Regions from separate parts of the Streptomyces yunnanensis genome, predicted to be linked through region 1. Evidence: riboswitches for the same ligand, from Rfam matches in the RefSeq annotation. Region 1 holds a riboswitch; each other region holds the start of a gene.
What was found. Region 1 has a riboswitch for cobalamin ahead of MOV08_RS30930 (cobalamin biosynthesis protein). Riboswitches for the same ligand answer to the same signal wherever they lie in the genome.

Region 1 (7,801 bases):
CAGGCCGGTGGCCACGGTCGTCTTCCCGGCGCCCGAGGACGGCGCGGCGATCACCAGCCGGGGCACGGCGCCGCCGCTCATGACGAGCTCACCATTCGATGCCCCGCTGGCCCTTCTGGCCCGCGTCCATCGGGTGCTTGACCTTCGTCATGTCCGTCACCAGGTCCGCGAGGTCCAGCAGCGCCTCGGGCGCGTCCCGCCCGGTGATGACGACGTGCTGCGCACCGGGCCGCTCGCGCAGCACCGCCACCACCTCGTCGACGTCCACCCAGCCCCACTTCATCGGGTAGGCGAACTCGTCCAGCACCAGCAGCCGGTAGGTCTCGGCCGCCAGGTCCCGCTTGACCTGCTCCCAACCCTCCCGGGCCGCCTCCTCGTTGCTGAACTGGGAGTCGCGCTGCACCCAGGACCAGCCCTCGCCCATCTTGTGCCAGTCGACGGTGCCGCCCTCCCCGGTGGCGCCCAGCACCTTCAGCGCCCGCTCCTCGCCGACCTTCCACTTCGCCGACTTCACGAACTGGAACACCCCGACCGGCCAGCCCTGGTTCCAGGCCCGCAGCGCCAGCCCGAAGGCGGCGGTGGACTTGCCCTTGCCCTTGCCCGTGTGGACCAGGACCAGCGGGCGGTTGCGGCGCTGGCGGGTGGTGAGCCCGTCGTCCGGTACGACGGACGGCTGTCCCTGCGGCATTACGCGGCCTTCTCCCTGTTGACGTGATCGTGATCCCGGCCCCGGCCGGCACTGCTGCCGCCGCGGACGGGCCTGCCCTGCACGGTCCTTACGAGCGCGGAGACGCTGTCCGCGCGCAGCTCGTCGAGGGTGACGGCGGTGCCGCCGAGCTCCCGGGCCAGCTCCCCGGCCAGCCCCAGCCGCACCGGCCCCGCCTCGCAGTCCACCACCACCGACGCGACGCCCCCGCCGGCCAGCAGCCCCGCCGCCCGGTGCGCCCGCCCCAGCGGGTCCGGGCCGCCGGTCGCCCGGCCGTCGGTGACCACCACCAGCAGCGGCCGGCGCGACGGATCCCGCATCCGCTCCACCCGCAGCACCTCATGGGCCCGCAGCAGCCCCTCCGACAGCGGCGTCCGGCCGCCGGTCGGCAGCTGCGCCAGCCGCGCCGCGCCCGCCTCGACCGACGACGTCGGCGGCAGCGCCAACTCGGCACCGGAACCCCGGAAGGTGATCATCCCGATCTTGTCCCGCCGCTGGTACGCGTCGAGCAGCAGCGACAGCACCGCCCCCTTGACGGCGCCCATCCGCTTCCGCGCCGCCATCGACCCGGACGCGTCCACCACGAACAGCACGAGGTTGCCCTCGCGCCCCTCGCGCACCGCCTCCCGCAGGTCGTCCCGGCGCACCACCAGCCCCGGGCCGCGCCGCCCGCGGGCCCACTGGTGCGGCGCCGCGGCCTGCACGGTCGCCGCCAGGTGCAGCTTGCCCAGGGCCCCTTGGGGCCGGCGCGCCCCGGTCGTCCGGCCGTGCGCGGTGCGCGCCCGGGACCGTCGGCCGTCCGCGCCCTCGCCCAGCCCCGGCACGTCCAGCCGCCGGGTCCGGAACGGCTCGGTGGCGCCCACCGCGGCCTGCTCCCGGCCCGGCCCGGAGGCCGCCGGCTCGCCCGCCGGCTCCCGCTCCGGGCCCTCCGCACGCGCCGGACGCTCCGGTTCGGGCTGCCGCGGCAGCTCGGGGGCCGGCGCGTCCGCCGGCTGCTCCCGGGGCCCGCCGTCCTGCGGCGGCAGCCCGCCGGGACCGCCGTCGGGCCCGCCGCCCGGGCCGCCGTCCGGGCCCTCCGGCTCCGGATCGTCGTCGCCGTCCGGGTCCTGCCCGCCGGACTCCTCCAGCACCTGATCGAGCTTGTCCTCGTCGAGCCCCGGCGCGTCGAACGGGGCCCGCCTCCGCCGGTGCGGCAGCGCCAGCAGCGCCGCCTGACGGACGTCCTCCGGGAGCACCTCGGTCCGCCCGTCCCAGGCCGCCAGCGCGGTCGCCGTGCGGGCCATCACGATGTCCGCCCGCATCCCGTCCACCTCGAACGCCGCGCAGGTCGCCGCGATCTGCCGCAGCGCCGTGTCGCCGAGCGACACCGACGGCAGCAACTCACGGGCCCGCGCGATCCGTTCCCGCAGCTGACGCTCCTCGTCCGCCCAGCGCGCCGCGAAGCCCGCCGGGTCGTCGTCGTAGGCCAGCCGGCGGCGGACCACCGCCACCCGTTGCTCCGGGTCCCGGGACGCCGCGACCTCCACGGTCAGCCCGAACCGGTCCAGCAACTGCGGCCGCAGCTCGCCCTCCTCGGGGTTCATCGTCCCCACGAGCAGGAACCGGGCGGCATGCCGCACGGAGACGCCCTCCCGCTCCACGTAGGAGGCGCCCATGGCGGCGGCGTCCAGCAGGAGGTCCACCAGGTGGTCGTGGAGGAGGTTGACCTCGTCCACGTAGAGGACACCGCGGTGCGCATCGGCCAGCAGGCCCGGCTCGAACGCCTTCACGCCCTCGGACAGGGCCCGTTCGATGTCCAGCGCGCCGACCAGTCGGTCCTCGGACGCGCCCACCGGCAGCTCGACCATCCGCGTCGGCCGCTGCTCGGCGTCGGCCGCGGCGTGCGGACCGTCCGGGCAGGCGGGGTCCGGCGCGCTCGGCGCACACGCGAAGCGGCAGCCGGCGACCACGTCCACGGCCGGCATCAGCTCCGCCAGCCCGCGCACCATCGTCGACTTCGCGGTGCCCTTCTCACCCCGGACGAGCACCCCGCCGATCGCCGGCGAGATCGCGTTCAGCAGGAGTCCCAGGCGCATGTCGTCCATGCCGACGACCGCCGTGAACGGGTACTGCCGGGTCGGGTTCTGCGTCGTTGTCATGCCTTGTCGTCCTCCACGTCGCCGGCCGGCTCCTGTCGTGTCCCCTGGATCGTGCTCACGGCGCCCCCGGAGGAACGAACGGCAGCCCCTCCGGCACCCCCTCCTCGATCAGCCGCAGCAGCGCCTTGGTGTCCGCGTGCTCCTCGATCAGATCGCCCAGCCGGTCCAGCTGCTCCTCGCGCAGCGCGCCGAAGCGGGTGTCCGGGGCCGGCACGAACCGGCGGCCGGCCGCCCGGGCCACCTCCCGCAGGAACGCCCGCCGGAACCCGTCGCTCTCCAGGGAGCCGTGCCAGTGCGTGCCCCACACGGACCCCACCCGGCACCCGTCCAAGCTGTTTCCTTGGTCATCAGAGATGAACGCCTCGTCGCCCCCGGCCACTTCGGCGACGCCGTGGTGGATCTCGTATCCCTCCACCCGCTCGCCAAGTGCCTGGCCCACCGGCCTCGCGAGGCACTTCTCGCGGGCGAACCGCACCCGGACCGGCAGCAGCCCCAGCCCGTCCACCGTGCCCGCCCGCGACTCGACCTCGTCCTCGATGCGCTCGCCGAGCATCTGGAAACCGCCGCAGACGCCCAGCACCGGGCGGCCCTCCGCGGCCCGCCGGACCACCGCGTCCGCCAGCCCGCGCTCCCGCAACCAGGCCAGCGCGCGGACCGTGCCGCGGGTCCCCGGCAGCACCACCAGGTCCGCGTCGGCCAACTCCTCGGGCCGGTCCACGAACCGCACCACCACGCCCGGTTCGGCCGCCAGCGCGTCCACGTCGGTGAAGTTGGACATCAGCGGCACCGCGCACACCGCGACCCGGAGGATGTCCTCGCCGGCCGGCGGCGCCACCACCGACTCGCGGACCGCGCCGCGCAGCGACACCCTCAGTCCGTCCTCCTCGTCGATGCCGAGCCCGTGCGCGTACGGCAGGACGCCGTACGTGGCCCGCCCGGTGAGCCCGCGCAGCATCTCCAGCCCCGGCTCCAGCAGCGTCACATCGCCGCGGAACTTGTTGACGAGATAGCCGGCGACCAGCGCCTGGTCCTCCTCCGACAGCAGCGCGGTGGTGCCGAAGAACGACGCGAAGACCCCGCCCCGGTCGATGTCGCCGACCACCACCACCGGGATCCGTGCCGCCCGGGCGATGCCCATGTTGACGATGTCGGTCCGCCGCAGGTTGATCTCGGCGGGGCTGCCGGCGCCCTCGCAGATCACCGCGTCGTGGGTGCGCCGCAGCTCCGCCAGACAGTCCGTCACCGTGCCCAGCAACTGCTCCTGCCGGCCGGAGTGGTAGCCGCGCGCGCTCAGCTCGCCCACCGGCTTCCCCAGCAGCACCACCTGGCTGCTGCGGTCGCTGCCCGGCTTGAGCAGCACCGGGTTCATCAGCGCGGTCGGCTCGACCCGGGCCGCGGCCGCCTGCATCGCCTGCGCCCGGCCGATCTCCGCGCCCTCCCGGGTCACGAACGAGTTCAGCGACATGTTCTGCGCCTTGAAGGGCGCCACCGAGACGCCCTGCCGGACCAGCCAACGGCAGATGCCGGCGGTCACCACGCTCTTGCCGGCGTCGGACGTCGTCCCGGCCACCAGCAGCCCGCCGCCCACGGCCCCGCCGGCCGCCCTCCTCCGCCCGTTCACCGGGTTCTCCTCCCGTTCCCGCGCAGGCTCCTGCGCCGTACCGTGCCCGCCGCCAGCCGGCCCGCCACCGTGACGCCCAGCGCCAGCAGGCCCACCCGCCGGGACAGGCGCACCGCCCGCTCGATGTCGGGCACCTGGGGCGGCCGTGCGCCGCCGTTGAGCACCGGCCGGTGCTCCACCCGCCCGCCGTACGCCAGGGTGCCGCCCAGGCGGACGCCCAGCGCCCCCGCGAACGACGCCTCCACCGGGCCCGCGTTGGGGCTCGGATGGGCCCCGCCGTCCGCCCGCCAGGCCCGCAGCGCACCGCGCCGGTCCGGGCCCGCCAGGACCGCCAGCGCCGCGGTCAGCCGGGCGCCGGGCCAGCCGGCGACATCGTCGAGACGGGCCGCCGCCCAGCCGAACCGCCGGTAGCGCGGCGACTTGTGACCCACCATCGCGTCCAGGGTGTTCACCGCCCGGAACGCCACCAGGCCGGGCACGCCGCCGAGGGCGCCCCACACCAGGGCGCCCACCACCGCGTCCGAGGTGTTCTCGGCGACCGACTCCACCACCGCACGGGCCATCTGCGGCCCGTCCAGGGACTGCGGATCGCGCCCGCACAGATGCGGCAGCCGTTCCCGCGCCACGTCCAGGTCACCGACGGCCAGCGCACCGCCCACGGCCCGCGCCTCCCGGCCGAGCGAGGTGCCGCCCAGCACGGCCCACACGGCCGCCGCGGTCAGCGCGGTCCGGGCGCCCGGACGGTCCCGCAGGGCGCGCTCCAGCAGTGCGGCGCCGACGGCCGCGCCGCCCGCGCAGACCAGGGTGTGCGCCGTCCCGTGGCCGCGGTGGTCGCGCCACAGCCGGCGTTCGACGGCGCCCGCGGCCCGGCCGAACGCGGCCACCGGATGGCCGCGCCGCGGATCCGCCGCGATCAGGTCGCCGAGGTAGCCGAGGACCGCGCCGCACGCATATCCCGCGTGTTCGCCGCGCATCGGATCAGGCCGCCGTCCGCCCTCGGAGGGACCCGGCGGCAGCGGGCAGGGGAGCTCTCGACGGGCAGCCGGGCATGGCGGTATGTCCTCACTCAGGGTCCGCGCCCTGGCTCGACGTGACGGCGACCAGAGTCTCCTGGCTCCCGGATCGGCGCCGCCCCCGGCCTTCCCGCCCGTACGGAGTACGGGCCGTGGCCCTCGTCGGAGGAGCGCTCCCCGGTGACAGTGGCGGGACCGCGCCGGATTCGCACCGGACTTCCTCTGCTGTCGCCGATTGGCCCCGGCAGTCCACCACGCCCCGCGAAGGCCCGTCAACTCACCCTTGACCTGCGCAGCAGCCCCACCGCCGGACCTGTGGCCAAAGCCACAGGGTGGCCGCCGGCTCACGGACGGTTGCCCCTGGCACGCCTCCCGCGCCACTATCTGGTGCACGGTGGGCGAAGGGGCCCGCCGGGAGGGGGACCGGGGGATGCCGGAGAGCGCCGACCGCCACGAGATCCGCATCAGGGTCACGGGTACCAACAATCCGAGCCAGGACATCGACGACCTCACCGCATGGCTGGAGCGCGAGCCCTGGCTGACGCGGCACCAGCACGACTGGCAGCGCCGGCCCCGCCCCGAGGAGGGCCCCGGCCGCGACGCCGCCGACGGCGCGATGGCGGTCGGCGTCGACGACCTGATCCTGGTCGTCGTCGGGGCGGTCGCCGCCGAGATCACCAAGGGACTGGGCATCGCCTTACGCGAGTGGCTGCGCCGCCGCCGGGAGGCCCGCGAGGAGGGCGAGGAGCCCTCGGTCGCGGTCGGCGCCGGCCCGCAGGTGCACGACCTCGGCGAGGGCCCGCAGCAGCCGGCCGGCCCGGGGTCCGCGCGCCCCCGCACCGGAAGCCGTGCGGACGAGGACGGCAGCACCGGCGAGGACTGACCCGGATGTCCGAGTACGACGCCCGGGGCAAGGTCAACCGCGCCCTGCTGATCTGCGTCCACGACTACGAGACGCTGACCCGCCTGCCCGCCGTCGAGGACAACGCCGAGGCGCTCCGCCACGCCCTGACCCGCCCCGGCACCGACCTGTTCACCGCCGACGAGGTGGTGGTCTGCCGGCCGCACCGGCCCGAGGACCTCAGCACCGCCCTGCGCACCGCCGCCGACGAGGCGCGCGGCCTGCTGCTGGTGTACTTCTCCGGCCACGGCTGGGTCGGCAACGACGGCGCCGACCTCCAGCTGATGGTGGGCGCCTCGGACACCCGCCAGAGCCACACCACCGTCTCCTGGCAGGACACCGTGCTCTCCTGCCTCGACAACGCCCGCGCCGACCGCGTCGTGATCGTCCTGGAGTGCTGCTACTCCGGCAACGCCGACAGCGCCTTCCACGCCCTGCGCAAGCCCGTCTCGCTGCTGATGGCCGCCCAGCCCAACCGCCGGATCTTCAGCGGCGAGGAAGGGGCCGGCGGCACCGCCTTCACCCGCGCCGTGGTGCGGATCCTCGAACAGGGCCGCGCCGACCGGCCGTTCGTCACCTTCGACGACCTCGCCGGCGCCCTGCGCGACGAACTCGCCGACGAACGGACCCCGATGGGCGAGGCGTGGGAGCCGCGCGCCGCCAAACAGAACACCCTCGACGACGTCGTCCTCTCCTTCGCCACCCCCGAGAACCGGCCGGCCACCCCGCTGAAGGTCCGGCTGCGCCGCTGGTCCAACCAACACCTGCGGCGCCGCGCCAAGCTCCTCGTCGCCCTCGCCGCGGTGTGCGCGCTGGTCGCCGCGGGCCTGGTCGCGGCCCGCGTGCTGACCCCGCCCGCACCCTGCCCGCCCGCCCTGGAGCTGCGGCTGCTCACCGCGCCCGAGGCCGAGCCCGCCCTGCGCCGGGCCGCGTTCGACTACGAGATGTCCCCGCTCAACACCCGCCCGCTGGACGGCGAGGGGGACCTCCCCGACGGCTGCCGGCGGGCCCAGATCACCGTCTACTCCGCCGCCAAGGACCAGGTCGACCAGGGCTTCGCCGCCGCCGACCGCTGGCAGGGCGAGGCGCACGGGGGCGCCCCCGGGGCCCCCGCCAGGTCCACCGCCCCCGACCCCCTCTACCGGCCCGGCCCGCAGCCGGACCTGTGGATCCCCGAATCCACCGCCGACTACGAGGAGGCCCGCCGCGGCATGCCGTCCACCGGCTCCCCGGCCGCCCTGCACGACACCGGCCCGGTCGCCTACAGCCCCCTGGTCGTCGGCATCCCCGCCGGCACCCAACTCGACGGCGTCGAACGGGTCGACGCACCCTGGAAGGACCTGCTGACCAGCACCGACAGCGACCACCAGAACCTGCGGCTGCTGCGCCCCAGCCCGGTCCTCTCCGGCACCGGGCTGCTGC
Region 2 (7,801 bases), 1.5 Mb from region 1:
CTTCGGCGTCGACGCGGAGTTCTTCTCAAAGGCCGCGGAGGACCGGCTCGGCGCCGACCTGCGGGCGGCCCTGGCCGACGAGGCGTGCGGGGTGCCGATGCCCGCCTTCGAGGACATCACCGAGGCCGCCCGCGACCACCCTGAGGTGGCACGCGCCCTGGTCGCCCTGCACCACCGCTACCGCGACGCGGCCGAGCAGGCCGCCGCCCTCGCCGCACCGGGCACCGACGCCCGCCGCGCGCCCGCGGAGCCGCACGACGAGGTACGGGACTTCTTCTACGCCCACCACAACCACTTCGGCTCGGTGGACGACGCGGCCGAACACACCGCCGGGGCCCTGGGGTTGCGCCCCGGCCGGGCCGTCGACCCGCTCACCGCGCGCCTCGCCGAGCGGCACCGGATCACGGTCGTGCAGGCCGCCGCGGGCCACTCCCCCGACGCCCGCCGCTTCGATCCGACCACCGGGGTGCTGTTCCTGTCCCCCTGGCTCAGCGACGGCCAGCGCGCCTTCCAACTCGCCACCCAGTTGGCCCTGTTGGAGCACGGATCACTGCTCGACGGGCTCGCCGGCGGCGCCCCGGAGCTCACCTCGCCGGAGTCGACGGCACTGGCCCGCATCGGGCTGGCGAACTACTTCGCTGGCGCGCTGCTCATGCCGTACGCCGCCTTCCACGCCGGCGCCGAGGAGGTCCGCTACGACATCGAGCTGCTGTCCGCGCGCTTCGGCGTCGGCTTCGAGACGGTCTGCCACCGTCTGAGCACCCTCCAACGCACCGGCCACCGCGGCGTGCCGTTCTCCTTCCTCCGGGTGGACCGGGCCGGCAACATCTCCAAGCGCCAGTCCGCGACCGACTTCCACTTCTCCCGGCTCGGCGGCACCTGCCCGCTGTGGACGGTGTACGAGGCGTTCTCCGCGCCGGGCCGGATACTGACGCAGGTGGCCGAAATGCCGGACGGCAAGCGGTATTTCTGGATCGCGCGGACGCTCACCCGGGGCGGCTTCGGCCACCACGCCCCGCGCGCCGAGTTCGCCGTCGCGCTGGGCTGCGAGCTGCGGCACGCGCACCACCTCGTCTACGCCGAGGGGGTCGCCCTCGACGACCCGCGGGCCGCCACGCCCATCGGCCTGGGCTGCCGGATCTGTGAGCGTCGCGACTGCGCGCAGCGCGCCCGGCCCCCGGCCGGTGGCCGGCTCGCCATCGACCCCGACCGGCGCACCTATGTGCCGTATCCCGTGGAAGGACGCAGTGCCATGCCCGAAGCAGGAGGAGCCACCGCGTGACCAGCCGTATCACCCTCGTCTCACCGGCGATCGGCCCGTCGCTGCGGCAGGGCCGCTTCGACGACGGCGGCCCGCTCGACGCCGTCGGAGCGGCCCAGGCCAGGGCGGCGGCCGGTGCCCTGCCGGCCGCCGGCCGGGTCTGTGTCTCGCCCAGCGTGCGCTGTCGGGAGACGGCCGCGGCGCTCGGCCTCGACGGCGACCCGTCGGGTCCGGAGCTCGCGGGCCTGGACGTCGGCCGCTGGTCGGGGCGGACCCTCGACGACGTGGCGGCGGCCGAGCCCGAGGCGGTGGCCCGGTGGCTGACCGATCCGGGCGCGGCGCCGCACGGCGGCGAGTCGGTGCGCGACCTGTGCGGGCGCGTCGCGCGGTGGCTGGAGGTCTGCGGCCGGGCCGACGGCAGGACGCTCGCCGTGGTCGAACCGGAGGTCGTACGGGCCGTGGTGGTGCACGTGCTGGGCGCGCCCGAGGAGGCGTTCTGGCGGATCGACGTGCCGCCGCTCACGGCCACCGAGCTCAGCGGTCGGTCCGGGCGCTGGAACCTGCGGCTCGGGCGCGCCCTCGCCGCCGGCGCGGAGCCCGAGCACTGACGGCTGCGGCGGGTGTGCCGCGTGGGGTCAGTGGGCCTCGTCCCGGTGGCGGCGGAGCAGCTCCGCGATCGCGCGGCGCAGGCGGTCGGTGTCGGTGCGGTCGTCGGGGCCGCCGACCAGGGCCTCCAGCTCCGAGAGCAGTCGCTCGGTCCGTTTGACCTGCTGGGCGAGCACCCGTACCCGCGCGCTCTGGCCGCCGATCTGGCGGCGGCTCGCGATCAGTTGCTCGTACTCCTCCGGGGTCAGCGCCACCGCCGCACGGCCACCGAGGGTGATGTGACGCGGCTGGGGGGTTCTGGCCATACGGCTCCTCCGCTCGTCGCCTCCGGCGGCCCCGACCCGTGCCCCGACCGGGCGGCCCGGACCGGCCCGCCCGTGGTGTGCGTCCGTGACCTCCGTCGTCGTGTCCGGCATAACGCAAAAGGGCCCTCGGAAGGTTCTTGAGTTCTAGTAGTCGTTGCAACACCCCAGCTCAGGGGATGCAATGGACTTCAAGATCCGAAGGGACCGGACGGCTCAGGGCCCTGTGAAGCTGGGCCGGGAGCGCGCGGAATACTCCCGGCTCGTGCAGCAGGGCTACAGCAACAAGGAAGCCTGCCGACTCGTCGGGATCGATGCCCGGACCGGCAGGAAGTGGCGCAACGGTCGTAGCGCCGACCGCAGACAGAAGGCGGCACCACCGATCAACGCGGTGGTGCCGCCTTCCGGGCCTTCCCGATATCTGCGTGAGGCCGATCGGATCCACATAGCCGACCGGCTCCGGGAGAAGGCGACAGTCCGGGCGATTGCCGCCGAGCTCGGCCGCAGCCCGTCCACCATCAGCCGGGAGATCCGCCGCAACCGGCACCCCGACAGCGGCCAGTACCGCCCGCACGCCGCCCAGGCCCGTGCCGACGCCCGCAGGCCGCGACCCAAGCCGGGCAAGATCGGCCAGAACCCCGAGCTGCGGGACTTCATCCAGGACCGCCTGACCCTACGGTGGAGCCCGGAGCAGATCTGCCAGGCTCTGCGGGCACAGTTCGCCAACCGGCCGGAGATGCACGTGGTCCACGAGACGGTCTACCAGGCCCTCTATGTCCAGGGACGTGGAGAGCTCCGCCGCGAGCTCGCCCGAGCCCTGCGCTCAGGCCGCGCCCGCCGCAAACCCCACCGTCAGGTCGCCTCCCGCCAGCCACGGTTCACCACACCGATGGTCATGATCAGCGAACGGCCCGCGGAAGCATCCGACCGTGCCGGCCCCGGCCACTGGGAAGGCGACCTCATCATCGGCAAGGACGGCAAGTCGGCCATCGGCACTCTGGTCGAACGCGCCACCCGCTACGTCATGCTCCTGCACCTGCCCGGCGACCACGGCGCCGAGCGCGTCCGCGACGCGCTGGTCACCACGGCCCAGACCCTGCCCTCCCACCTTCGACGGTCCCTGACCTGGGACCAGGGAAGTGAGATGGCCGCACACGGCTCGTTCACCATCGCCACCGGCATCCCGGTCTACTTCTGCGACCCGGCCAGCCCCTGGCAACGCGGCTCTAACGAAAACACCAACGGCCTGCTGCGGCAGTACTTCCCCAAGGGCACCGACCTGTCCGTCCACACCCCGCAGCACCTGGCCGCCGTCGCCACCGAACTCAACGGCCGCCCACGCAAAACGCTCGGCTGGGAAACCCCAGCCGAGCGCCTGCATAAACTGCTCGCGGCCTAGACAACCGACCACGTGTTGCAACGACCGCTAGAAACCGCCGTTCCGAAGGGCCCTTTTGTGTCCCAAAACCGTTCAGTTCGAGGCGGGAACCGGTTGTTCGGACGAGACTCTCGCCGGCGCGGGATGGAGCTGCCGCTCGGCCAACTCACCGAAGAGCAGCCCGAATCCGCCCCACAGCACGGCCTGGACGGCCAGTGCGGAGAGCCGGAACCGCCACAGCAGGGCGGCCGGGAAGTCCTTCGGCACCTCGTTGACGACCGGCAGGAACTGGTACGCCAGCCCGATCACGACGACGAAGGCGGCCACCGCGACCACGGTCGCCCACCAGGTGCCCAGGCTGGGCGCGAGGCGCTTGCCCAACTGGGTGGCGGCGACCTCCAGGAGGACGCTGAGCACCATCATCAGGAAGTACAGCGTGGTGCGCTTGCCGATGGTGTCGGGGTCGCCCACCGACGGCGGGTTGGCCGGGTACTTCAGGAACGGTACGACGTACACGGCCAGCAGTGCGGTGCCGGACAGCAGCAGTGCGGTGGCCCGGGGGCCGAAGCGTCCGACGCGGCCGAGTGCGAAGCAGAAGGCGAGGGCGGCGATGCCGCCGAAGGCCACTCCGTAGACCAGGACGCCGGTGGCGAGACCGGCGGTGGACTGCAGAGCGCGGGAGACGACCTCCATCTCGTGCTCGTGGGAGTGGGCCTCCTCGAAACCGATCGCGCTGTTGACGCTCGGCTCACCGAGGACGTAGGCGACGACGAGGGCCAGCACGCCGGCGCCCAGGCCGGCGAGCATGCCCCGTACGAGCAGATTTCTTACCGTTGCGGAGTTCATGGGGCTATGGCGTCCCTTGCGTCAGTGGCAGGGGAAGCCGAGCAGGTGGCGGGCGTCGTGGACCCACTCGTGGACGTCGGTGCCGCTGAACACGGACGTGGCGCCCTGCTCCGCGCCCACGAAGTAGAGCAGGACGAGCATCAGGACGCCGAAGAAGACCGCCCACGGAGCGATCGCCTTCAGCGGCAGCGTGGCGGGAACGACGGGAGTGGTGGATGTCGGCTGAGCGACGGTCTGCGCCATGGCAGAACCTCCTTCTGGGAGTTCGCGTCCCATTTCGGTGGTGCACAGGACGACGGCCGCGGGTCTGACTCACGACACACCCCGGGGGCGTGTCGCACACAGTGGCGCGACCGTGCCGGATTTCCACCGGCTTCCGCTTCGCCGTCGTCGCTATCGAAGAGAAGGTACCGCGTGTCAGGTACATCGCCAAGGCTGGGCCAACGGTCCTGCGCTGCGCCCCGTCGCGGGTGACCCGGCCGGTGGCGGGACAACGTCAGCGGTGGGTGAAGCGGGGCGGGCGCTTGTCGACGAAGGCGGTCATGCCCTCCTTCTGATCGGCGAGGGCGAAGGCCGCGTGGAAGAGCCGGCGTTCGAAGTGGACACCCTCGGCGAGGGTGGTCTCGAAGGACCGGTTGACCGCCTCCTTGACCATCATCGCGACGGGACGGGACATGCCCGCGATGGTCCCGGCCACCGCCAGCGCCTCGGCCCGCAGCTCGTCGGCGGGCACCACGCGGGAGACCAGGCCGGCCCGTTCCGCTTCGACGGCGTCCATGGTGCGGCCGGTCAGGCACATCTCCATGGCCTTGGCCTTGCCGACCGCGCGGGTCAGCCGTTGGGAGCCGCCGATGCCGGGGAGGACGCCGAGCTTGATCTCGGGCTGGCCGAAGACGGCGGTGTCGGCGGCGAGCAGGACGTCGCAGAGCATCGCCAGTTCGCAACCGCCGCCCAGGGCGTATCCGGAGACCGCGGCGACGGTCGGCGTGCGGAGCCGGCCGAGCCGGTCCCAGGCGGCGAACCAGTCGCTCAGGTACATGTCCGGATAGTCCTGTGGCTGCATCTCCTTGATGTCGGCGCCCGCCGCGAACGCCTTGGCCGACCCGGTCAGGACGATGCAGCCGCACTCCGGGTCGCGGTCGAGGGCTTCGGTGGCCGCGACAACCTCGTTCATCAGCCGGAGGTTGAGGGCGTTGAGGGCCTTGGGACGGTTGAGGGTGAGCAGCGCGGTGCGGCCGGTGCGCTCGACCAGGATCGTCTCGTAGCCGTCCGTCGTCGGTGTGGTCATGCCTGGCCTCCGCTTCGCCGCCTGATGTCCCGGACGATGCCGGAGAAGTCCGCCTCGGCGCCCGCTCCCTGGGCGTATGCCTGGTACAACTCGGCGGCACAGAGGCCGAGTTCGGTGCGCACCCCACCGGATCTGGCCGCGTCGGCGGCCAGCCGGAGGTCCTTGGCCATGAGGGGGGCGGCGAAGCCGGGCCGGTAGTCGTGGTTGGCCGGGCTGGTCGGCACGGGGCCGGGGACCGGGCAGTTGGTGGTGAGCGCCCAGCACTGGCCGGAGGAGGTGGCGGCCACGTCGTAGAGGGCCTGGGGGGTGAGGCCGAGGCTCTCCCCGAGCACGAACGCCTCGCTGACCGCGATCATCGAGATCCCGAGGATCATGTTGTTGCAGATCTTCGCGGCCTGACCGGCGCCGGGTCCGCCGCAGTGGACGCTCCTGCGCCCCATGGCGGCGAGCAGCGGTTCGGCCTCGGCGAACTCGTCCGGGCCGCCGCCCGCCATGAAGGTGAGGGTGCCGGCCTCGGCGCCGACCACGCCGCCGGAGACCGGCGCGTCGAGCATCCGCATCCCGGCCGCGGCGGCCCGGGCGTGGGCGGTGCGGGCGTCGGCGACGGCGATGGTGGAGCAGTCGACGAAGAGCGTTCCGGGCCGGGCGGCCGCGAGGACGTCCTGGTAGAGGTCCAGGACGTGGCGGCCGGCGGGCAGCATGGTGAGCACCGCGTCGGCGTCCGCGACCGCCCGGGCCGCCGATCCGGCGGGCTCCACTCCGGCGGTCTCGGCCGCCGCCAGCTGCTCGGGGGTCGTGTCGTGGCCGCGCACTCGGTGGCCGGCCCGGACCAGGTTGGCGGCCATCGGGCCGCCCATGTGCCCCAGTCCGATGAAGGCGAGGGTCGCGGTCACCAGGGGACCTCCTGTGTCGTGCCGGACGGGGCAAGTCCCAGCTCCTCCGTGCCCAAGGGGGCGAAGAAGCGGGCGACATGGGTGTCGCCGACCTCCGCGAGGGTGGGCGGGGACCAGCGGGGGTCGCGGTCCTTGTCGACGATCTGGGCGCGGATGCCCTCGACGAGGTCGGGTGCGGCCAGGGCGGCGCGGGAGACGCGGTATTCCTGGTCGAGCACGGCTTCCAGGGAGCCGAGGTGCCTGGCCCGGCGCAGCGCGGCCAGGGTGACCTTCAGTGCGGTGGGCGACTTGGCGAGCAGCGTCCCGGCCGCCTCCTTGGCCGCCGGATCGCCGTGGTCGGACAGCCGCCCGACGATCTCCTCGACGGTGTCGGCGGCGTAGCAGGCGTCGATCCACGGCCGCTGGTCGGCGAGTTGGCCGGGCGGGGCCTGCCGCACCACGTGCCGGTGGAGCACCTCGTGCAGCGGTGGCGCGGCGAGGTCGTCCAGCAGTGCGGGGAGCGCGGCGGAGGGCACGTAGTGGTCCGCGAGTCCGCACAGGAGGGCGTCGGACGCGCCGATCTGAGTACCCGTCAGGACGAGGTGGGTGCCCAGTTCGCCGGGGGCGAGGGAGAGCAGATAGCTGCCGCCGACGTCCGGGACGAAGCCGATGCCGGTCTCGGGCATGGCGATCCGGGACCGCTCGGTGACGATCCGCACGGCGGCGTGCGCGGAGATGCCGACGCCGCCGCCCATCACGATGCCGTCCATGAGGGCCACATACGGCTTGGGGTAGCGGGCGATGCGGGCGTTGAGCCGGTACTCGTCCCGCCAGAAGGCGGCCGAGGCCGAGCCGTCGCCGTCCCGGGCGTCGTCGTGGATGGCGCGGATGTCGCCGCCGGCGCACAGGCCCCGCTCGCCGGCGCCGGTGAGCACGACGGTCTCCACGGCCGGGTCGTGTTCCCAGTCCGTCAGTGCCTGGTCGAGGGCGCGCACCATGGGGTGGGTGAGCGCGTTGAGCGCCCGGGGGCGGTTGAGGATCAGGCGGGCGGTCCGGCCCCGGATCTCCCGGAGGACGGGCCGGTGGTCCGTGCCGGTCACCGGAGGGCCTCCGTCAGTCCCCGGGCCACGATGACGCGCATGATCTCGTTGGTTCCTTCCAGGATCTGGTGGACGCGCAGGTCGCGCACGATCTTCTCGATGCCGTAGTCGCTCAGGTAGCCGTAGCCGCCGTGCAGTTGCAGGGCGC
Region 3 (7,801 bases), 560 kb from region 1:
GCATCATGATCGCAACGCTACAGCGGATGGACCCACTCCCTCGCGTGCTCCGTGGCAGTGCTGCGGTACAGCAGCGAAGTACAACAACCGTGACGACTTTCGGCGCCTGTCGTCGGCCTGTACAGACTGATTGATCAGGCGGGATGACCCCAGCAACCTCGCTGCATGTAGTTCACAACGAGGGGTGCTAGTAGCCTGATCTGCATGCAGGCTTCTTTGCCCCCGTGTCCGCGGTGTGATCAGGATTGGGTCCACCCGTATCGCTTCAAAGGCGATGGGGCGGCCTTCTCGCTGTGTACTGAGTGTGACTCCCTTTGGTGGCCGCACGAGGCTGTGGAGGCTGCCACCGCCCGCTTCCTGGATGACGTGGTGGCAGCGCGGCTCGGGCTGGGCGGCAATCCCTGGGAATCCCACGTCTGGGCCGACGTCATTGAGGCTGCTAGCGAAGGTTGCTGACATCCACGGCTGACATCAACGTTGGTGCACAGCGGCAGCGTCGAGCGGTTTTGAGTAGCCGCGCAGCCCCTCGGGACGGTGGCCGTTACCGCACCCGGGCGGAACTTACAAAGCAGATGTCGGCGGTTCAAATCCGTCTGTGCCCACACAGGTGAACCGTGAGGTCAGCGGCCCCCCACTCCACTGAGTGAGGGGCCGTTTCCGTGATCGGAGCCGGTTGGCCGGAGCTGGTTGGCCGGAGCCGGTTGAGGGACCACATGTCCTCGGAGGGCACCGGCAGGCCGAGCGGCAGGGGCCTTTGGTTGCATTGAGCCGGTCCCGTGGGCGAGGTGTGGGGATCCGTCCGACCGTGACTTACGGAACGCCGCGGTACCGCAGACGACTGTGCCCCCCGTCCTCGCCCTTGGGCGGGCATGAACGGGGGTGTCGCGCCCGGGCTGGGCGCGGGGTGATGGCTACGGACCTGTCCCTGAGGGGCTCACATGTCCAGAAGGAACGAGCCGCTCACGAGTTTTTGCAGACCTTCGGTGATCGGGGCGGTTCCGATCCGAGTAGATCCGTTGTCGGGCTTGCCGTCGGCGCTGGCGGTGCCGGCTCCGAGGATGATCAGTACTGAGGCCGCTACCGCGGTAGCGAGCGCGGGCAGGCGCTTCATGGGGATCTCCACTCGTCGAGGCAACTCATCGGCAGAATCTTTCGCCATCCTTCCCCTCATCGCCCCAGCCACCTCAGGCGGGCGGCCATGTCACTCCAACGCTGCGCCTCCCGTGCCACGTCCGCACTCACCCTTAGCCCGCAGGCTCCCCCTCCCGTATGGGGACTGCGTCAGCAGTCCGTACCGGTGGGCAGTCGAACCTCGGGGCGCAGCCGGGCGGGCGACTCGGGCCGGTGCCGGCCGGGCGCGTGCGGTGCGGGTGTCTTGGGGGGCGGTTCCGTTGTGGAGTGCGGCGAGGCCCTGTTCGTGGACGTAGTCGGCTGGTCTCAACGTCGTTTGAAGGGTGGCGAGTTGAGTGAATCTCGGGGCTGGTGACGGTCGTCGAGGCAGGGGCGGGGTGGGGCGGTGTCGCGGGGGCGGGTTCAGGGTTGTGTGAGGTTCATGAGGCGGTGGATCAGATCGGGGTAGGTCCAGGCGGCGCCGGTTGCTGCGAGGGGGAGGAGGCTCGTCGGCGTCAGGCCGGGGAGGGCGTTGACCTCGATGCAGTGGGGTTCGCCGTGGGCGTCGCAGCGGAAGTCGGTGCGCGAGTAGGCGTGCGCGCCGAAGCCGAGGGCCCGGTGCGCGCGGAGGGCCATCTCCTGTAGGCGGTGGGCGAAGTCGGCCGGTATCCGGGCCGGGCAGATCTCGCTGGCGCCGCCGGGTTGGTACTTGGCCGCGTAGTCGAACAACGGAGTCGTCAGCTCGATCTCGACCACGGGGAGCGGTCGGCTTCCGACGACGGCCACGGTGAACTCCCGCCCCGGGAGGAACGGTTCCACCAGGAGCTCCTCGTCGGCGGGTACGTCGGCGGCGACCTGTGCCAGGTGGGGGAGTGACGCGACCCGGTGGACGAAGACGCTGGAGCCGTCCGCGACCGGCTTGGTCACCACCGGGCCGTGGGCCAGCAGGCGCTGCACGTCCGGTGGCACCTCGTCCGTCCCTGGGCGCCACAGCACTCCCTCGGTCACCGGCAGGCCCGCGGCGGCCAGCACCGCCCGGGCCCGGTGTTTGTGCCAGGCCGCCGCGCACGCGGCGCTGCCGGCGCCGGTGAAGGGCAGGCCCGCCATCTCCAGCAGTGCCTGGACGTGGCCGTCCTCGCCCCAGCCGCCGTGCAGCGCGAGGAAGACCAACTCCGCGTCCCGCAGCAGCTCCAGGACCGGGCCGCCGGTCAGCGCCGCGTGCATCCGCCGCCGCAATCGTGGCCGGTCCGCGCGCGGTGGCGGAGTCGTGCCGACCGCGCACTCCTTGACGTCGTCGCCGGGGCGCAGCGGCCCGGCCACGACCGGCACGGCGGCGGCCGGGTCGATCAGTGTCACCTCGTGTCCGCGCTCCAGCAGGGCTCGGGCCACCGACCGGCCCGAAGCATGGGAGACGTCGCGTTCCGCGCTCTCTCCGCCGCACAGGACCACCACGCGCTTGCCCGGGTCGTTCATGCCGCCGAGTCCAGGATCATCAGGTTCTCGGGGGTGGGGAAGGGGACGAAGCCGGCTCGGGCGTAGATGTCGTGGGCGTCCAGCGTGGTGAGCAGCACGCGCTTGAGCCGGTAGGGGGCGAGGTGGTCGCGAACGGCGCCGGCCAGCCATGTGCCGAGACCTCTGCCGCGGTGCTCGGGCGCGACGTAGACGTCGCACAGCCAGGCGAAGGTCGCCCGGTCGGTGACGACCCGGGCGTAGCCGACCTGGGAGCCGTCGGGGCCGTGGACGGCGAAGTTGACCGAGGCGCGCGCGGCCTGTTCGACGGTCTCCCGGCTGCGGCCGAGCGCCCAGAACGCGTCCGTGGAGAGCCAGTGGTGGACCAGGTCGACGTCGAGCCGGTTCGGGTCCGTGGACAGTTCGTATCCGTCTTCCCTGGTTGTGGTCATGGTGGGATCGTAGTGATGTTGCTTTTGTTTTCCAAGTAGACGCTTGGAAAACAAAAGTGGTGGCGCTGTCTCGGGGAGGGGGTGGGTGTCGGAAGGTCCTTGTTTGGCGGCGAATGGGGGCTTCGGTGGCCTCGGAGGGAGGTGTATCGTGGCTAATGACTTGAAGTTTCAAGTAAATCGCGCCCGCGGGCGTGGAGTGCGTGGAGTGCGAGGTGCTGGTCATCGCCACGGCGGCGACGGCGGCGACGGCGGCGCGGACCCGGCCTCGGCGCGGTGGCGGCAGGAAAACGGCGGGGGACGAGTTGAGGTAAGGAATGGAGGACCGATGTCCGTACGGCGGCTCAATCACGCGGTGCTGTACATCCGTGAGGTGGCGCGGTCGGTGGCGTTCTACACCGAGGTGCTGGGGTTCACGGTCGACGTGGAGATTCCGGGGCGGGCGGCCTTTCTGAGCGCGCCCGACTCGCACAACGACCACGATCTGGGGCTGTTCGCGGTGGGGCCGGACGCGCCCGGGCCGGAGGGCGGCCGGATCGGCCTGTACCACCTGGCCTGGGAGGTCGGGACGCTGGGCGATCTCTCGGTGATCGCGGGACGGCTGCAGGAGCGGGGCGCGCTGGTGGGGACCAGCGACCACCTGGTCTCCAAGTCGCTCTACGCCCGGGACCCGGACGGCAACGAGTTCGAGGTGATGTGGCGGGTGCCGCGGGAGGACTGGCCGGGGGCGGAGGTGGCGGACCGGCTGCGGCCGCTCGACCTGGCGGCGGCGCTGGAGCGCTGGGGCCCGGACCTGCTGACCGGAGCGGCGGCCGGCTCGGCCACCTGACGCGCCGCCGGGACGAGCACTGTCGGTGTGCGTGCTGCCGGTGTGCGTGCTGCCGGTGGGGTGCGGCCTTTCCTGCCATCCCTTTCAAGGGGGAAGAGTCCGTCCCTTTTAGGGGGGAAGAGGAGGGGGGCCGCACCCCACGGGCGGTGGTACTCAGGGGGTGTCGGGGGCCGGGGTGTCGGTGTCTCCGGTGCGGGGTGCCGGGACGGTGTCGTCGGCGGGCCGGGCGTTCGCCGTGCGGGCCGTCCAGCGCTTCTCGACGCCGCCGAGGCGCCAGTACGCCAGCGCCGCGGCCCACACCACGACGAACAGGCCGACGATGATGAAGCCCACGTTGTCCAGGTCGAGGGAGGAGATCCCCGCCGTCAGCGGATCGTCCAGCCCGAACTTGTCGTGCAGCACGGTCACCAGCTCGATGGTGCCGATGAGGAACGCGACCGCGATCGACAGGCCGGTGATGGTGAGGTTGTAGTAGACCTTGCGCACCGGGTTGGAGAACGCCCACTGGTAGGCGAAGTTCATGAACGTGCCGTCCAGGGTGTCGAACAGGCTCATCCCGGCGGCGAACAGCAGCGGCAGGCACAGGATCGCGTACCAGGGCAGGCCCGCCGCGGCGCCGCTGCCCGCCATCACCATCAGCGTCACCTCGGTCGCGGTGTCGAAGCCGAGGCCGAAGAGGAAACCGAGCGGGAACATCTGGCCGGGCCGGCTGATGGACCTGGTGAGACGGCCCAGGATCCGGTTCATGAAGCCCCGGGAATCCAGGTGGCGCTCCAGCTCCTGCTCGTCGTACGCGCCCGCCCGCATCGCCCGGAAGACCTTCAGAATGCCGACCAGGGCGATGAGGTTGAGGGCGGCGATGAGGTAGAGGAAGGTGCCGGAGACGGTGGTGCCGACGAGGCCGAGCACCTGGTGCGTGCGGGAGTTGTCGTTCATCAGCGTGCCGGCGAGCTGGGCGCCGCCCGCCACCAGCGCGGCCATCACGACGACCACGCTGGAGTGGCCGAGGGCGAACCAGAAGCCCACCGAGACCGGCCGTTTGCCGTCGGCCATCAGCTTGCGGGTGGTGTTGTCGATCGCCGCGATGTGGTCGGCGTCGAAGGCGTGCCGCATGCCCAGGGTGTACGCGGTGATGCCGAGGCCGGCACCGAACACCTGGCTGCCGACCGTGTAGTGGCCCGGCACGACCAGCAGGAACAGCACGCCGAAGGCGACGATGTGCAGCACGGCGATCACGGTCATCAGTCCGGCCGTGCGGACGGTGTCCCGGCGCTGCCAGCGGAAGGAACCGGTGGATCCGGATATGCCGCCAGGGGACGCGTCGCGGGGGGAAGGGGAATTTCCCGGGGTATTCGTGGACAGGGCCATTCGGCCATCACGCTCCAGCACCTCGTGGATCAGTTCGTGAGATGCCGTGGCCGGTCTCCTGGCTTACGGGTGCACGCGTCCGCCCCGCCTTCCCGGCCGCAGGCTGCGGTCAGTGGCGCCGTACGCGCACCGGGCGCGTACGGAGAGGGGTGGAAACTCCCCGATCACAGTGGCGAGGGCCGCGCCGGCCTGGGACACAAGGTCCTGCACCGGTCTTCCCGATCACCACGGCCCGGTCACTCTAGCGGGCGCCGGGGAGAGCGGGCGGGCCCGCCCCGCCCCGGGCCCTCGCCCGGGGCGGGGCGGGCCGTCTCAGAGGGCCAAGGACGACAGGAAGGCGTGCAGTTCCTGGTCGAAGAGCGGGGTGTTCTCCAGGTTCACCATGTGGCCCGCGGCGGGGATGCGGACACGGCGGGCGCCGGGGACCTGGAGCGCTATGGCGTGGGCGTTGGCGGATATGTCGGTGGAGTCGAGGTCGCCGTCGAGGACGGTGGTCGGCACCTTGATCTCGGTCAGGCGGTCCGCGGCGCCGACCTCCAGGGGCATGCCGGCGCCCACACCGTCGGCGTGCACCTCGACATTGGCGCTCGCGGAGGCGCGCATCCGCTCCCGGAAGCCGGGGTGCACGGCGGACGGCGCGCGGTACGGCCCGTCCACCCACATCCGGAGGAAGTGCTCCACATAGCGCTCCGCGCCGTCCGGTGCGCCGATCGCGGCGACCTGCTCCCGGATGTGCTCCAGGACGAAGGGGTCGGTGAAGGGGCGACCGCTGACCCCGGGGGCGGCGAGGAAGAGGGCCGAGACCCGGTCCGGGTGGGCGAGCGCGGTGTCCAGCGCGACCCGGGAGCCGTGCGAGAGGCCGACGAGGACGGCGCGCGGTATGTCGAGCGCGTCCAGCAGGGCCGCCAGGTCGTCGTGGTTGGCCCAGTCGCCCGTCACCGTGGAGGAGAGGCCGTGGCCGCGGGAGTCGTAGCGGACCACCCGCAGGCCGGAGTTGACCAGCCAGGAGAACTGCTCGTCCCACATGTGCTGGTCGAGCATGCCGCCGTGCAGCAGCACCACCGCAGGTCCCGAGCCGGCCGTCTCGTAGAACAGCTCGCCGTCGTCGGCGATCGGCACGGTGCCGTTGTCGATCTCGGACCATGCCTGGAAGTCGTGGGTCATGCTGCGGGGCCTTCTGTCTGCGTCGGGCGGTCGGCTGGTCGGGCGGGCACCGGCGGTCGGTGCCCCTGTGCGGGCGGTATCGCGGCCTGTGCGGCCTCCTGGTCGGCAGCGTCCGGCATTTCGGGATTGCCGCTTTCCTCCGGGGGAACGCGCGAGCCGTCCGCCAAGTGCCGGAATTCCTCCCCGAGCCGATCCAGCACCCGCAGCGCCGTGCGGACCTCCCCGGGCGACAGGTCGGCCAGCCCGCGGCGGAGTTCCGCCGCCTCGGCGTCCTGTATCCCGCGCATCACCTCGGTGCCCTCGTCGGTGAGCCGGATCAGCGACGAGCGGCGGTGCGCGGGATTGGGAGCCGTCACGACCAGGCCCAGATCCGCCGCGTGGTTCACCCAGCGCTGCACCGGCTGTCGGTCCAGGCCCAGGGAGCGCGCCAACTGCGGGACGGTGCGCGGTCCGTGGGTGCGCAGCGCGTCGAGCAGGGCGTGCTCGCCGGCGGTCATGCCGGTGCCTTCCAGCTCCCGCTCCACCGCGCGCACGATCGTCCGGTGCAGCGGCCACAGCCGCCGGATGACGCCGTACAACAGCTCCTCGGTCGCCGCCGGCGGGTCGGCGGTCCGCCGGGTGTCGACGGCATCGGAATCCGGGCCGATGCCCTGGCCGGCACCCTGGCCGGCACCCCCCTCAATGACACTCATGCTGTCATGATGACATCCATGATGTCATTTCGGAAGGGGTGTTGATACCCGGCCGAGGAGAAGGGACCTGGCGCGGAGCCGAGTTGGGGCCGAGTCGGGACCGGTGGCGGAGGGGTGGGGCAGGGGCGGTGGGGTCCGGGCGGGTCAGTCGTCCGACCGGGGCGGCGCCTCGTCCTCGGTGAAGGTCACGACGAGGTCGGCCCGGGGGCGGGTGGCCGCCACGAGGCGGGCGTTGGCCTCGTCGGAGGTGCGGACGAAGTCCTCGGCGTCGATGCGCAGGCGGCCGAACCGCTCGTGGCGGGCGATCAGCCGCCGCACCCGCTCCTGGCCGTCCAGTTCCATGAACCAGACCTCGTCGAGCAGTTCGCGGATCCGCGCCCAGGGGTCGGAGTGCAGCAGGAGGTAGTTGCCCTCGGTGATGACGAGCGGGATGTGCGGGGCCACCGGGATGCTGCCGGCGACCGGCTCCTCGATACGGCGGTCGAACGCGGGGGCGTAGACGGGCGTGCCGGGTTCGGGGGAGCGCAGACGGGACAGCAGGGCCGCGTAACCGGCCGGGTCGAAGGTGTCCGGCGCCCCCTTGCGGTCCATGCGGCCCAGGCGGCGCAACTCCGTCTCGGCGAGGTGGAAGCCGTCCATCGGGACGAGCGCCGCCTGGCCGGTCAGCTCCGCCGCCAGCCAGGCGGCGAGGGTGGACTTACCGGCACCCGGAGGCCCGGCGATGCCGAGCAGCCGGCGCC
Region 4 (7,801 bases), 1.6 Mb from region 1:
ACGCCCCTTCTCGGCCCTGTCGGGCGGGGAGCGCGCGCGAGTGGCACTCGCCCGGGTACTGGCCCAGCGCGCCCCGCTGCTGCTCCTCGACGAACCGACCGCCGCCCTGGACCTGCGCCACCAGGAGCTGGTGCTCAGGATCTGCCGGCAGCGGGCGGCGGCCGGGGACGCGGTCGTCGTGGTCCTCCACGACCTGGGGCTGGCCTCGGCGTACGCGGACCGGGCCGCCGTGCTGCACGGCGGGCGGATCGCCGCCCAGGGCCCGCCGGCCGAGGTCTTCGAGGCGGACCTGCTGTCCCGGATCTACCGACAGCCGATCGAGGTGGTCGCCCACCCCGGCACCGGCACGCCCCTGGTCGTTCCCGTACGCCCGCGCTGACCGCCGCGCTCGGGTACACGCAGTCGGCGGTCTCCCGGCAGATCGCCGCCGAGCGCACGGCCGGCGTCCCTGGTGACCCGGACGCTCACCGAGCGCGGCCTGTGCCTGGCGCTGCCCGCCGCCCACCCCTTGGCCCGGCCTGGACGAACGGCCGGACATCGCCCACACCGCCCGTGACTGGCTGGCCAAGCTGCACCTCGTCGCGGCCGGCTGCGGCCTGACCACCGTGCCGGTCGCCCTGACGGACGCGGTGCCCGAGGGCGTGGCCATCCGGCCCGTGCGCGGCGGCGCCCAGGAACAGCGGCGCCTGCTGCTGGCCAGACTGCCCGGGCAGCCGCGGGACGCCGTGCTCCTGGTCGCCGAGGCGCTGCGGGCAGCCGCCCTGGACACCGACGCACTGCCGTAGCACCGTGCGACCGACCGGGCCGAAACGAGAAGCCGAAATGAGAAGTCGAAACTAGAAGTCGGTTCCGTCCCACTGTCGTTGGCGGCGGATGTCGTCCAGGAAGTGGGAGATCCGCGCGCGGTTGGGGGCGGCGTCGGGGAGGGCCACGGACCGCTCGAAGAACTCCCGCGATCCGGCGAGGTCCTCCGCCGCGACGTTGTTCCAGACCATTCGCGTGCGGACCATCTCGGATGTGCCGCCGGTCCGCCCGCTCAGCACCCCGCGCGCCCGGCTGCCGAACTCGGCCGCCTGCGCCACGTTGCCCAGACAGGCCGCGGCGGTGCCCAGTCTGCCGAGGACGGTCGCATAGAGGGGCACGTCCGCCAGGCGGATGGCCAGGTCCGCGGCCCTGTGCAGCGTGCCCGCGGCGTCCAGGGGCCGGCCGCGGTCGAGTTGCAGACACCCCAGGCGGAGCAGCGTCTTGCCGAGCAGTCGGGGACTGTCGACCCGCTCGGCGAGGACGATCGCCTCCGTGTAGCACTCGTACGCCCGCTCGTGCTCGCCGAGCTGATGGTGCATGTCGCCGACGGTGGCCGTGACCACGGCCGTGAGCCATTCGTCGTCCAACTTCCCGACGATCCCGGCGACTTCGGCGAAGAACTCCATGGACTCCGCGACCCGGCCCTGCAGATTGGCGAACGTCCCGAGGTTGCCCAGGGCCCTGGCCTGTTCCAACAGGTCGCCGGCGCGACGGCTGATCTCCAGGGCCTCGGTCAACAAGGGGTGGGCCTGCTCGTAACGCCCCTGTAGGCCATACATCATCCCCATACAGGTGCGCAGTTCGGAGACCATCCGCCGGTCGGTGACCGCCGGGACCAGGGGCAGCACCGTCTCCAGGGCGGTGCGGCACTCGTGGAACCGACCCTGCCGGGTGAGGTAGTCGAACAGGCCCTCGGTGATCCAGCACGCCTCGTCCAGCTTGCCCACGTCCACCGCGTGCCCGACCACGTCGACCAGCTCGCCGCCCACCGCGTCCAGCCAGTTCGTCGCCTCCTCCCAGTCGGCGAACGGGGCGGTCCCCGGAGCCGGACCGGTCGGGAAGGCCGAGGGCCCCCAGTCGCTGGAACGGCGGGCGGCGGACACATACAACCGGAACACCCCGTCCCGGACCGCCGCGACCTCCCCGGGAAACCCGGCCGCGACGCGCCGGGCGTAGACCGCGACCAGGTCGTGCAACCGATAGCGGTCGGCCGCCACCTGCTGCACGAGGCTCGCATCGACCAGGCTCCCCAGGACGCGTTCGGCGTCCGGCCGTGTCCAGTCGAGCATGGCGGCCAGCGTCAACGCGTCGAGTTCCACGGTGGGGGAGAGCCCCAGGGCGCGGAACGCGCGCTGCTCGACGGCCGGCAACTGGTCGTAGGAGAGCTGGAACGCGGCCTCCACGCTGCGGTCCTCTACCGAGAGCTCACCGAGCCGGCGCTCGTCGTCCGCCAGCCGGGCGGCCAGCGACTCCCACGCCCACAACGGGCGGTTCTGCAGCCGCGCACCGGCGATGCGCAGGGCCAGCGGCAGCTGATCGCACAGGCCGGCGAGCCGGCGGATCGCGCCGTGCTCGTGGGCGGAGCCCGAGCCGCCCACGATGCGGCTGAGCAGGCCCACCGCGTCGTCGAGGTCGAGCGGGGCCAGCGAGATCCTGCGGTCCACGTCCAGGCCGGTCAGCCGCTGACGACTGGTCACCAGCAGCATGCTGCCCGGCCCGGCGGGCAACAGCGGACGCACCTGCTCGGCGCCGGCGGCGTCGTCGAGGACCAGCAGCAGCCGCAGCGCGGCGGTCGCCGTCCGCCAGGACGCGGCCAGCTCGTCCAGGTCCTCGGAATCCTCCCCCTCGTCGGCGCCGACCGCCCGCAACAGCCGGCGCAGCACCCGCTGTGGACCCGGTGCCCCGCGATCCTCGCGGTACCCGTGCAGATCGACGAACAGAGCGCCGTCCGGATACCGCTGGCGCACCGTCCGCGCCGCGTGCACCACCAGCGCGGTCTTGCCGACGCCGGCCATGCCGTCCACCGCGCGGACCGTCACACCGTCCGGGTCCGCGGCCGACGCGCCGAGGAGCGCGAGCTCCCGGTCCCGGCCGGTGAAGTTGCCGACGCCGACCGGCAGTTCGTTGCGCACCGGGCGCTCGGGACGGTTCCGGCGCCCGGCCGGCGGCCGCGCCGGCGCCGGCCGGGACTGCTGCCGGACGGCCGTGCCGAACAGCAGCGCGTCATCGCGGCGCAGCACCGCCTCGTGCGTCTGCCGCAGTTCGGGTCCCGGCTCCGCCCCCTGGTCCCGCACCAGGCGACGGCGCACCTTGGCGTAGACGTCCAGGGCATCGGCCTGCCGATTGCCGACGTAGAGGGCACGGATCAGCAGGGCGGCCAGTGCCTCGTGGTATGGGTGCGCCTCGGTCAGCGCGAACAGTTCGCCGACGGCCGCCGCGTGCCGGCCCAGCCGCAGCTCGCAACCGAGCTTGTCCTGGAGCAGGGCGAGCCGGTACTCCGTCAACCGGAGCCGTTCCCCCTGCGCGAACGGCCCGGGAATCCCGGCCAACGGCTCACCCCGGAACAGCTCCAGGGCCTTGGACCAGGCATCCACCGCGGTGTCCAGGTCGCCGCAGCCCCGCGCCGAGCTCGCCTCGGCTGCGAACTCCTCCATGCGCGCCGCGTCCACCCACACGTCCCGCGGGACGAAGCGATAGCCCCCGCGGTCGGTGACGATCACGGACTCCGCGGGGCCGTTCCCGGGACCGTCCAGGCATCGGCGCAGCCGGTGCACATAGACCGGAATCACCTTCGCGCCGGTGCCCGGCTGCTCCGTGCCCCAGACACCGTCGAGGAGTTGCTGACGGCTGGCCGTCACCCCCGGCCGCAGCAGCAGCGCGGCGAGCAGCGCCTGTTCGCGCACCGGACCGAGCTCCAGCGGTATGCCACCACGCCAGCCCTGAAGCGGTCCGAGAAGAGCCAGTCGAAGCTGCCGCACACCCGTGGACACCCCACCCGTCGAAGACACGCAGGGGAGTATAGGTCGCTGCTGACCAGCCCTTCAGCGCGCTTCGACGAGGCTGCACGACGTGTGGGCGAGGTGAACGTTCCCGCTCCGGCGCCGCGCCGGGCTACGGACCGAGCAGGGCGCGGGCCGCCCGGGCGATGTGGGGATGGGAGATGCCGGCGGCGTCGAGGAGTTCGTCGGTGGTGCCGGAGCCCGGCAGGCCGGTGACGGCGAGGTGGCTGAAGGCGGGATGGCTGCCGGTGGCGGCGAGCGCCGACAGGACGGCTTCTCCGATGCCGCCTTCGGGGTGGTGGTCCTCGACGACGACGAGGGCGCCGGTCTCCTGGGCGGCCCGGGCGAGGGCAGCGGCGTCGACGGGCTTGAGGGAGTACAGGTCGATGACGCGGGCCGGGACGTCGTCGGCGGCGAGGTGCTCGGCGGCGGCCAGGCACTCGTGGAGGGTGACGCCGGCGCCGATCAGGGTGACCCGGTCGTGCGGGCTGTGGCGCAGCGTCTTGGAGCCGCCCACCGGGAAGGTCTCGTCGCCGTCGTAGAGGACGGGGTAGGAGCCGCGGGTGGTGCGCAGGTAGGAGATGCCGTCGAGCTCGGCCATGGCGGCGGTCAGGGCGGCGGCGGAGGTGGCGTCGCTGGGGTAGAGCACCGTGGAACCATGGACGGCGCGCATCATGGCGAGGTCTTCCAGACCCATCTGCGAGGGGCCGTCGGCGCCGATCTCGACGCCGCTGTGGGTTCCGCACAGCGCCATGGTGATCTGGGAGACGGCGGCCATGCGGATGAAGTCGTGGGCGCGGGTGAGGAACGCGGCGAAGGTGGTGGCGTAGGGGCGGTACCCGCGCACGGCCATGCCGACGGCGTCGGCGATCATCTGCTGCTCGGCGATGTAGGTCTGGAAGTACCGCTCGGGATGGGCCTTCTCGAAGTCCTGGGCGTGAGTGGAGTTGCCGACCTCGGCGTCCAGCGCGACGACGTCCGGGCGGGCGCCGAGGGCGGCCAGGGCGTGACCGAAGGCGACGCGGGTGGCGACCTTGTCGCCGACCGCGAAGCGCGGCAGCTCGATGGGGCCGGCGGCCGGGATGGGCGCGGGCGTCACCGCGGGCGGCCGGGGACCGCGCACGTGCAGGTTGCGGACGCCGCCCAGTTCGGCGACGGCGCGGTCGGCCATGTCCTCGGGCAGCGCCTTGCCGTGCCAGCCCTCCTTGTCGGCGACCTCCGCCACGCCGCGGCCCTTGACGGTCCTGGCGACGATGACGGTGGGGGCCTGGCCGTCGGCGGCGGTGGTCAGGGCCTGGTCGATCGCCTGCAGGTCGTGCCCGTCGATGACGATCGCGCGACAACCGAACGCCTCGATGCGGCGGGCATAGGTGCCGGTGTCCCACTCCAGCTCGGTGGGGCCGCACTGGCCGAGGCGGTTGACGTCGATGACGGCGGTGAAGTTGGCCAGCCGGTAGTGGCCGGCCTTGTCGAGGGCCTCCCAGACGGACCCCTCGGCCATCTCGCTGTCCCCGCACAGCACCCACACCCGGTAGGGCTGCTTGTCCAGTTCCCGGCCCGCCAGCGCGATGCCGACGCCGTAGCCGATGCCCTGGCCCAGCGAACCGGTGGCCACGTCCACCCAGGGCAGCACGGGCGTGGGGTGGCCCTGCAGACGGTGGCCGAAGCGGCGGTAGGTCGTCATCAGCGTGTCGTCGCTGACCACACCGGCCGCCTTGAACATCGCATAGAGCAGGGGAGAGGCATGGCCCTTGGAGAAGACCAGGTGGTCGCCCGCGGGGTTGTCGGGCGCGTCCCAGTCGTAGCGCAGGTGGCGGGTCATCAGGACGGCCATCAGGTCGGCCGCGGACAGGCTGGACGTGGGGTGCCCGGAGCCGGCCGCGGTGCTGGCGCGCACCGAGTCCACGCGCAGCTGCTGCGCGAGTTCGAAGATCTGGGACAGGTCGCTGTCGGGTCCGAGCGTGGTGGTCTGCGCTGCGGTCATGGTGGGGGGCCTTTCGTGGACGGCCGGTGGGCGCAGGGTGAGCGGCCGCCGGTTCGGGGTGGCCGCTCACCGTCCGGGGCAGGTCAGGGTCTGTCCGATGGGCCGTGGCCGGGGCGACCCTGACCCGTCGGACAGACCCTAACCGCCGCGCCGGCCGGTGATCGGGCAGGAAGACGGTCCTGGGCGATGTGTTCGAACGCGGTGGTCGGGGGCGGCCGGCGGCGGCGTGCCGGCGGCGGCCGGTGCGACGGCCTTTCCCCGCCTCGATTCACGGCCCGAGCCCCGCCTTGTCTACCCTGTACGCGCAGCTGGTTCACCTCGCCCGCCAGGCGAGGTGTCGCGAGAGGGAACCCGGTGCAAGTCCGGGACCGCCTCGCAGCGGTGAGTGGGAACGACCGCCGTCATGACGCACGGGGCACGCCTGTGGCCTGGGAAGCGACGGCCAGGAGGAGTCCCGTTCTTCGGGGCGTGCCCACGAGTCCGAAGACCTGCCACTGCCCGTGCGGGGTGCGATCACCGCGCACGCGTCCACGGCGACCCGGCAGCGGGACCGCTGAGCGAGTGGTGCGCCTCCACCCCACCGTGCCCCGGGCACGAGGGGCCGGCCCGCCTGCCGTTCACGGCCCGGCGCCGGTCCTCACGACGACTCGCGAAGGAGAGTTTCGTGCCCGGCGAACCGAGCACTGCCGCCATCCCGTCCCCCGCAGGGCCACGCCCGAGCGGGCACTGCGTCCTGCTCAAGCACGGCGAGATCGTCCTCAAGGGCCGCAACCGGCACCGGTTCACCGAGCGGCTGCACGACAACCTCCGCCGCGCCCTGCGCGGAGTCGGCGGCTCGACCTGGATCAAGTCCGGTCAGCACGTCACCGTGCTCGGCGGCGACGTCCCCCAGGACGTCCTGGTCGACCGCGCCCGCCGGGTGATCGGGTTCAACTCGGTGGAGCCCGCCGTGCGCGTCCCCACGTCCGTGACGGACATCACCGAGGCAGCCGTGGAGGCGCTGGCCGGCGTCCGCGCCGAGCGGCCCGGCGTCACCTTCGCCGTGCGGGTCAAGCGCCGGAACAAGAGCTTCGAGATGACCTCGTCGCAGTTCGAGCGCTTCCTCGGGGCCCGCGTCCGGGAAGCCCTCGGGCCGGTGCCGGTGAACCTCTCCCACCCCGACGTGCGGATCTCCATCGAGATCGACCACAAGGAAAGCTATGTCTCCTGGGTCCGCCATCAGGGGCCGGGCGGACTGCCGGTCGGCTCCAGCGGACGCGCGCTGGTGCTGCTGTCCGGCGGGTACGACTCACCGGTGGCGGCCTATCGGGCCATGCGCCGTGGACTGCGCTGCGATTTCGTCCACTTCACCGGCGCTCCCTATACGAACGCCGCCTCCATGTACAAGGCGTACGCCCTGGCCAGGGAACTCAACCGCTACCAGCCCGCCGGACGGCTGCACGTCATCGCCCTCGGCCAGGCACAGAAGCAGTTGGCGATCGCGGGGGCCGGCAGGCTCCAAGTCGTCGCACAACGACGGCTCATGGTCCGCGTGGCCTCCGCGTTGGCGGGCCGCATCGCGGCGGAGGCCCTGGTGACCGGTGACAGCCTGGGACAGGTGGCCAGTCAGACCCTGGCGAACCTGGCCGCCGTCGACGAGGCCGCCACCCTGCCGGTGCTGCGCCCGCTGATCGGCTGGGAGAAGCAGGAGATCATCGACGAAGCCCGGTCCATCGGCACCGAACAGATCTCCGTACTGCCCGACGAGGACTGCTGCAAGCTCCTCGCACCACCCCGGGTCACCCTCCGGGCCGGCCTGGCCGACCTGCGGTCGGTGGAGAAGCGCCTCGACCTGGACGACCTGATGGACGGGCTGCTGCGCGACGTCCAGATCATGCACCCGGGGGAGACCGACGAGGAGACGACCACCGACGCGGGCAGCCCGGACGAGGACCCCGCCCCGGACCGCCCCGGCCCGGCCGTGTGCGGTGCGCCGGCAGGGGCCGCGCAGGCGCCGTAGGGCGCCCGGTCGTAC

Region 2: linked by a shared signal. The riboswitch ahead of MOV08_RS37570 (CbtB domain-containing protein) and the one ahead of MOV08_RS30930 (cobalamin biosynthesis protein) in region 1 are both predicted to bind cobalamin.
Region 3: linked by a shared signal. The riboswitch ahead of nicT (Nickel transporter NicT) and the one ahead of MOV08_RS30930 (cobalamin biosynthesis protein) in region 1 are both predicted to bind cobalamin.
Region 4: linked by a shared signal. The riboswitch ahead of thiI (tRNA uracil 4-sulfurtransferase ThiI) and the one ahead of MOV08_RS30930 (cobalamin biosynthesis protein) in region 1 are both predicted to bind cobalamin.

Annotation. Positions count from the first base shown of each region.
Region 1 is NZ_CP095749.1:7,093,511-7,101,311, forward strand. It holds gene MOV08_RS30910 (cobyrinic acid a,c-diamide synthase CobB) at 1-81, opposite strand, end outside; gene cobO (cob(I)yrinic acid a,c-diamide adenosyltransferase) at 89-688, opposite strand; gene MOV08_RS30920 (putative cobaltochelatase) at 688-2,844, opposite strand; gene MOV08_RS30925 (cobyric acid synthase) at 2,900-4,465, opposite strand; gene MOV08_RS30930 (cobalamin biosynthesis protein) at 4,462-5,439, opposite strand; cobalamin riboswitch at 5,570-5,700, opposite strand; gene MOV08_RS30935 (hypothetical protein) at 5,909-6,361, shown strand; gene MOV08_RS30940 (caspase, EACC1-associated type) at 6,367-7,801, shown strand, end outside.
Region 2 is NZ_CP095749.1:8,567,244-8,575,044, reverse strand. It holds gene MOV08_RS37595 (short-chain fatty acyl-CoA regulator family protein) at 1-1,282, shown strand, start outside; gene MOV08_RS37590 (histidine phosphatase family protein) at 1,279-1,869, shown strand; gene MOV08_RS37585 (hypothetical protein) at 1,897-2,172, opposite strand; gene MOV08_RS37580 (IS30 family transposase) at 2,354-3,568, shown strand; gene MOV08_RS37575 (CbtA family protein) at 3,641-4,393, opposite strand; gene MOV08_RS37570 (CbtB domain-containing protein) at 4,415-4,636, opposite strand; cobalamin riboswitch at 4,674-4,819, opposite strand; gene MOV08_RS37565 (enoyl-CoA hydratase) at 4,890-5,681, opposite strand; gene mmsB (3-hydroxyisobutyrate dehydrogenase) at 5,678-6,574, opposite strand; gene MOV08_RS37555 (enoyl-CoA hydratase/isomerase family protein) at 6,571-7,653, opposite strand; gene MOV08_RS37550 (acyl-CoA dehydrogenase family protein) at 7,650-7,801, opposite strand, start outside.
Region 3 is NZ_CP095749.1:6,534,939-6,542,739, forward strand. It holds gene MOV08_RS28510 (hypothetical protein) at 935-1,111, opposite strand; gene MOV08_RS28515 (D-alanine--D-alanine ligase family protein) at 1,534-2,583, opposite strand; gene MOV08_RS28520 (GNAT family N-acetyltransferase) at 2,580-3,011, opposite strand; gene MOV08_RS28525 (VOC family protein) at 3,337-3,837, shown strand; gene nicT (Nickel transporter NicT) at 3,991-5,205, opposite strand; cobalamin riboswitch at 5,237-5,450, opposite strand; gene MOV08_RS28535 (alpha/beta fold hydrolase) at 5,518-6,369, opposite strand; gene MOV08_RS28540 (MarR family winged helix-turn-helix transcriptional regulator) at 6,366-7,061, opposite strand; gene MOV08_RS28545 (nucleoside/nucleotide kinase family protein) at 7,206-7,801, opposite strand, start outside.
Region 4 is NZ_CP095749.1:8,712,701-8,720,501, forward strand. It holds gene MOV08_RS38130 (heme ABC transporter ATP-binding protein) at 1-379, shown strand, start outside; partial or broken gene MOV08_RS38135 (type 2 periplasmic-binding domain-containing protein) at 410-785, shown strand; gene MOV08_RS38140 (AfsR/SARP family transcriptional regulator) at 837-3,812, opposite strand; gene MOV08_RS38145 (transketolase) at 3,916-5,787, opposite strand; cobalamin riboswitch at 6,079-6,297, shown strand; gene thiI (tRNA uracil 4-sulfurtransferase ThiI) at 6,452-7,786, shown strand.